3 regions of the Metabacillus sp. YM-086 genome follow, and region 3 is predicted to be linked to each of the others. Evidence: riboswitches for the same ligand, from Rfam matches in the RefSeq annotation. Region 3 holds a riboswitch; each other region holds the start of a gene.

Region 1 (2,206 bases), on a different contig from region 3:
TGCTCAAAAACTTTCATTTTCTACACCTACTCAAAAAATTCTTGAAATTCTAGTCACAAATCATATATTGTTAGAAGCAACTTGTAAAGTAAAAATTTATAAATGAAGGTGTGACTGAAAAAATGAAACCTATCATTGCATGTATTCAACTTGATATTAAATTTGGTGATCCTGATTTTAATTATGAGCAAGTAGAAGAAAAAGTGGCATTAGCAGTCGAACAAGAGAAACCGAACATCATTGTCCTTCCTGAGCTTTGGACAACTGGCTATGATTTAACTCGCCTTGATGAAATAGCTGATCATGATGGCGAGAGAACAAAAACATTCCTAAGTAACTTAGCAAAAAAGTATAATGTTCACTTTGTTGGTGGCTCTATTGCAAAAAAAAGCAAAGATAGCGTGACAAATACGATGTATATTGTGGACAATAACGGAGAGTTTATCCATGAATATAGCAAGCTTCACTTATTTAAACTCATGGATGAACATCATTTTTTAGTTTCGGGAACTGAAAAAGGGTTATTTGAAATAGGTGGACTGAAAAGTGCAGGAGTCATTTGCTACGATATCCGTTTCCCGGAATGGATACGCGCTCATACAACAAAAGGTGCAGAAGTATTATTTGTTGTTGCTGAGTGGCCTATGCCAAGACTTCATCATTGGAAAACACTACTGCTAAGCAGAGCCATTGAAAATCAATGTTATGTTGTTGCATGTAACCGTGCTGGGTCTGATCCAAATAATGAATTTGCAGGACATTCTCTCATCATTGATCCATGGGGAGAGATAGTAGCTGAAGCTAACGAAAAAGCCGGAATGATCTCAGCCGAAATAGACGCTGAAGTTGTCAAAAAGGTACGCAGTCAAATCCCAATCTTTGATGACCGCCTACCACAATTTTATCAATAAGAAACTTCACAAATATTTAGGCAATTCCCAATAATATATTGACAAAGATAAAGTAACATTGGTAATATCCTAATCAAGCGATATATTTTTCTAGAAAAGCATTAATTTTTCGAATACTTAATATGCTAAACATATACTTATGTTTTAAATAAAAAATCTCTTATCAAGAGTTGGCAGAGGGACTTGGCCCAATGACGCCGCAGCAACCGACCATATTTCATCTTAAAATGAAATAATACCTGGGACTTCCAGTTGGGCACGGTGCTAATTCCATCAGAAAGAAAATCTTTCTGAAAGATGAGAGGTGCGAAGCAATGACTTCAAGCCTCTTTCAATCTGGAAAGAGGCTTTTCTTTTTAGAAAAGCCTCCAAAAACAAAAAATTGGAGGATAAATAAATGTGTGCACATAAAAAATCACCTATTTACGAACCACTAACTGAAAATGGAGCAATTGCCTTAGCAAAGAAATTACAGCTGCTTTCTGAAAATAGTCAACTAACATGCAATGAAATTGGCGATGGAAATTTAAACTTAGTTTTCAGGGTGAAAGATCCAGAAAATGGAGAAAGCATCATTATTAAACAAGCATTACCATATGCGAAGGTAGTTGGTGAAAGCTGGCCGCTAACTCTTGATCGTTCCAGAATCGAAACAAATGCACTTCTTAAGCAAGCGGAATTTGTTCCACAATATGTACCAAAAGTTTTTTATTCAGACGAATCATTAGCAATAACAATCATGGAAGATCTATCACATCTTGAAATTGCTAGAGCAGCCTTTATTAGTGGAAAAGATTTACCACTATTATCTCAACATGTTGGAGAATTCCTTGCTAAAACATTGTTTTATACATCTGATTATGGAATGGATCAACATTATAAAAAATCATTGGTTCAACAATTCATCAACCCTGATCTTTGTAAAATAACTGAAGACCTTATTTTTACTGATCCCTTCTTCGATCATGAAACAAACGATTACGAGCCAGAACTTCAAGATGATGTAGAACAAATTTGGCAGGACAATGAATTAAAGGTTGAGGTTGCTAAACTTAAACAGATCTTTCTAACAAAAGCTGAAGCACTATTACACGGTGACCTGCATACTGGAAGTATTTTTGCAGATGAACAAGAAACAAAAATCATTGATCCTGAATTTGCTTACTTCGGTCCTATCGGCTTTGATGTTGGTCAAGTATTTGCGAATTTACTTTTTAATGCATTATCTCGAGAAACGAATAAACAACAAATTCTTTTCCATCATTTAGAGACAACTTGGGATGTGTTTGTAAGAG
Region 2 (2,206 bases), on a different contig from region 3:
ACCAATTAAAGCATGTGTAGTTCCACTTTTCATAATAAAGTCAACCTCATCTAATGCTTTTACACCAGGAAATTCTATTGAAATTTTTTTCATTTCTAATACTGAGTGATTCATCAATTTGCCTCCTTTCTACTAATTTACACTTCTATGGGATTTAATGTATGTGAGGTAATCAGAGGAAAACGAACACTCTCATAACCTTAGAGAGTGTTCGTTAAGTCTAAAGCATTATTTCTTATAATATTCTTTTAACGTTTTCATCCACTCTTCTTCAAATGCAGTAGATTGGCCCCAGCCTTCCACAGTATCTGCCAGATTCACCATATTAATTGGCTCACTTGACTGTAACAATGCTTCCTGTGAAATAAGAGAAGCTTCAAGATTATACGCTTCTGGTGTTTCTTCTCCCGCAAGCTTTTTCGCTAACAATCTCATATCAACTGCACCAATTAACTTCGGATCAACAGCTGCTGTGTACTTCCAAGAACTTTCTTCATTTTGCATTTCTTGAAGATCTGCATTTGAAACATCAATTCCATAAATCTTAATTTCATCTCTTCCAGCTTCTTTAATCGCACGCGCTGCACCTATTGCAAAAGCATCCCATGTTGCAAAAATCGCATCAATTTCACCTTTTGGATGTTTGTTCAACATTGCCGCCACAGCATTTTGTGTTTGAACAGATGTATCTGCTGCTGCAACTCCAAAGCGTTCAACTTCTTTAATACCTGAATTGTTAGCAAGAATATCTTGGTATACTGCGTTTCTTCTCACCATTGGTGGGAATCCGTCAACCCATAGATAAACAATGTTTGCTTCCCCGTTTGTATCTTGAACTAATTGATCTAACGCGAGCTTTGCTAACGCCTCATCATCTTGTGAAGTTAATGTTACCCCTCCAATTTCAGCTAACCCTTCATTTGAATCAAATGTAACAACACTTTTTCCTGCATCAACAAGCTTTTGAACAGCATCAACAGTTGCTTCATCATCTCCATGTGAAATGATAAAACCGTCATAGTCTTCCTCTAAGCCCTGGGCAATAGCATCATGGAATTTAGCTGTATCACCGTTTGCGGTAAATACATCAACTGTAAATCCTAACGCTTCTCCTTCTTCTTTAGCTCCTGCTAAAAATTGAGCTGTATGATCATCTCCACCGATTTTACGGATAACTTTGATTTTAGCACCTTCACCATTTGCAAAACGTTCAGGTACATTATCTAATGATACTTCTGGATTTCCTTTAGCTTGAGTTGATTCAGCTGTTTCTCCATTATTTGAAGAACAACCTGTCACAAGTAACGTCAGCACAATAGTCAAAAGAAATGCTGCATTAAAAAATCTGTTTTTCATCGTTGCATTGCCCCCTTATTTTCTATAAAACTTTTTAATTATGTCTAGTAATACTAGGCAACAAAAAAACCTCTCTAAAGATAGAGAGGTTTCACCACAATTTTAGGAGTCTCCTCTCTTATCTTTCAAAGCTTTAAAAGCTTTGCAGGATTTAGCACCAATTCTAATTGAACGGTTGCCGGGCGTCATCGGGCCAGTCCCTCTGCCACTCTTGATAAGAGATCTTTTTATGCGATTAAGTAAAATAAACAATAAATATACTTTAATACTCTACAGGATAGATGTCAATCATTAATTGAATATTTCTAATAGTTATTATAAAAAATCAATTGGATCAATTTCATAATGTATCATTTGTTACCAAAAAACGTATAAATTTCACATTTAATAATGTTCTTATCCGTGTATTATTTTTTATTAACATGTTCAAAATGAAGAAAGATGTTCGTTTTTTGACTTAAGAGTCATAATTGAAATTAACTCAATTATATACATTTGATACCTGCAAGTGTCTTAAGCGTTTATTAATTTCTGATTCAAATGTTACTTTTGTTGCTAAATAGTCAAAAATGCCACTATCAATAAGGAGTTTCGTATTTTCAGAGCTTCTAATTCCATCTGAGGTTTTCTGTATATACTCTCCGATTCCCTTTATTAATTCAACAAGATATTTTGTATCTAATTCTTCTAATTTATAATCTTCTCTCCTAGAAATTGTTCTGGCTGTATAATCAATTAAAACTCTTTCATATGTAAAAAAATTAATGACTTTCCAATCCTCTTTAGATAATGCCATTCTACTAATCTCCTTATTTTTATACCTGTTATCATTATAAAAACAAGAGGATTC
Region 3 (2,206 bases):
CGCAATCGCACTTTCCAACGCTTCACGCGTGGGATTTCCTGAGCGTGCATAATCATATTTCCCAAATTCATCAATATCAAATTGATGAAAAGTAGAGGAATGATGAATCGGCACACTTACCGATCCTGTGCCACGATCAACCTTTGACTCGTTATGAAGTAGCTTTGTTTGAAATGACCAATCATGATTGCTCAACTGCTTCCGCTCCTTTCATTGCATGAAATGCTTGTGTTAAATCTTCAATAATATCTTCTGCATGCTCAACACCTACTGAAAAACGTAGCAGCTTGTTACAGACACCATTTGCGATTCGAATCTCTTCAGGAATATCCATATGTGTTTGCGTAGCTGGATACGTAATGAAGCTTTCGATTCCACCTAGACTTTCTGCAAAAGTAATTGTTTTCAAGTTTTTCAGGAACGGATTTACCCATGCTTCATCTTGTAAACGGAATGAAAGCATTCCACCCTTACCAGGATACAGTACATCAAGTACAGCTTCATGCTCTTCTAAAAATGCCGCTACCTTTTGAGCATTTTCTTGATGCTGTCTCATACGAAGGGATAAAGTTTTCATCCCTCTCATTAATAACCAAGAATCAAATGGGGATAAAACTGCACCGATTGCGTTTTGATGTTGGAAGAATTCATCACTTAATTCCTGACCTTTTGTTACAACCAAGCCTGCAAGAACATCGTTGTGTCCTCCTAAATATTTCGTGGCACTATGGATCACAATATCCGCTCCGTCTAAGATTGGCGTTTGAAGAAGTGGTGTATAGAAAGTGTTATCAACAATCACGAGTATGTTATGCTTTTTTGCAACTGCTACTAGTTCTTTAATGTCGGCTTCCTGCATTAATGGGTTTGTAGGCGTTTCAATGAATAGAGCCTTTGTATTATCATTAATCAATTTTTCCGTTTCAACGGGATTTGTGAAATCATCATATTGAAATGATAATCCATATTTTCTCCATTCTCTTTCAAAGAGGCGGTATGTTCCACCGTAAAGGTCAGAAGAAACGATCAGTTCGTCTCCGCTTTGGAAGAGGGCCATAATTGTTTGAATCGCGGCCATTCCTGAGCTGAAGGCAAAGCCACGGTCGCCATGCTCAAGGTCTGCGATTGCTTTTTCGACTAAAAGTCTTGTAGGATTTCCTGTACGGATATAATCAAATCCAGTAGATTCTCCAATTCCTGCATGACGATAGGCTGTTGATAAATAAATTGGCGGGTTAACTGTACCTGTAACATTTTCACTGCGGTTTCCGATTTGTGCTAATTTCGTTTCAATTCTTTTGCTCATGTTTGTCACTCCTAAGATTTAAATTTAACAATATGTACATGAGAGAAAGCGTACATGTTTTAAAAAAAGCAAAATAAAAAGTCTTCCTCGTTAAGAAGAAGACTGTGTCGTTAAGTGCGCTTCTTCTTATCTCTCAAGCATAAAGCTGGTGTGGCTTGCTGGATTTAGCACCTTGGCACTCGCAGAAGTCTTTGTATGGTGTTGTTAATAAGTAAACTCATAATTAGTGTTGTATAGCTTTTTCACAGCACGCAAGTGCTTGCGGCTTGCTCTGCAAACCTCGACAGAAAATGAAAAATGCCTGTTACAAACAAGAGCACTTTGTTCCATTCATTTTTCATTTCCTGTCGGTGCTGTGAAAAACTTACTTAGAGTTTATCTATCATCAATCCACCAGATCTTCACTCGTTATGAACCGGTTGCTGAGGCTTCATAGGGCCAGTCCCTCTGCCTCTCTTGATAAGAAATATATGAAATTTTTAAAATGTTTAACTTTTTATTACTGTACCTTATTCAAGTGGAGAATGCAATAGAATTATTGTAATAGTTTGATATCTTCGATTATTTTTTCAAATGGTACGTTAGATACTCCATCGTATTGTTCTAGAATTTGACTGCCTTTCATGAGAAAAATCGAAGTACTGTGTACATATTGAGTTGAGCCTTCGAGCTTTGCAGCGGGTGCTAAGAAACTTATATTAGTAAAAGATTCAATGTCCGCTTGGTCATAGCCTGTTAAAAAGTTCCAAGTTTTATAATCCGCACCAAATTGATCTCCAAACTTTTTTAATACTTCTGGTGTATCATGTTCAGGGTCAATGCTGAAGGAAACTAATTCTGCTTCTATTTTTTCATCTTGTAACTGCTCTTGAAGTGTCGCAATGTGAGCAGTCATTGGAG

Evidence for each region. Region 3 has a riboswitch for S-adenosylmethionine ahead of ACEWK1_RS05920 (methionine biosynthesis PLP-dependent protein). Riboswitches for the same ligand answer to the same signal wherever they lie in the genome.
Region 1: another riboswitch for S-adenosylmethionine. It lies ahead of mtnK (S-methyl-5-thioribose kinase); the one in region 3 lies ahead of ACEWK1_RS05920 (methionine biosynthesis PLP-dependent protein).
Region 2: another riboswitch for S-adenosylmethionine. It lies ahead of ACEWK1_RS25700 (sugar ABC transporter substrate-binding protein); the one in region 3 lies ahead of ACEWK1_RS05920 (methionine biosynthesis PLP-dependent protein).

What each region holds. Positions count from the first base shown of each region.
Region 1 is NZ_JBLUOI010000002.1:50,048-52,253, reverse strand. It holds gene ACEWK1_RS01155 (pyridoxal phosphate-dependent aminotransferase) at 1-17, opposite strand, end outside; gene ACEWK1_RS01150 (carbon-nitrogen family hydrolase) at 123-911, shown strand; SAM riboswitch class I at 1,069-1,215, shown strand; gene mtnK (S-methyl-5-thioribose kinase) at 1,309-2,206, shown strand, end outside.
Region 2 is NZ_JBLUOI010000112.1:9,637-11,842, forward strand. It holds gene ACEWK1_RS25695 (sugar ABC transporter ATP-binding protein) at 1-114, opposite strand, end outside; gene ACEWK1_RS25700 (sugar ABC transporter substrate-binding protein) at 229-1,356, opposite strand; SAM riboswitch class I at 1,472-1,577, opposite strand; gene ACEWK1_RS25705 (hypothetical protein) at 1,838-2,152, opposite strand.
Region 3 is NZ_JBLUOI010000009.1:17,705-19,910, forward strand. It holds gene metC (cystathionine beta-lyase) at 1-195, opposite strand, end outside; gene ACEWK1_RS05920 (methionine biosynthesis PLP-dependent protein) at 182-1,306, opposite strand; SAM riboswitch class I at 1,430-1,772, opposite strand; gene ACEWK1_RS05925 (SCO family protein) at 1,842-2,206, opposite strand, start outside.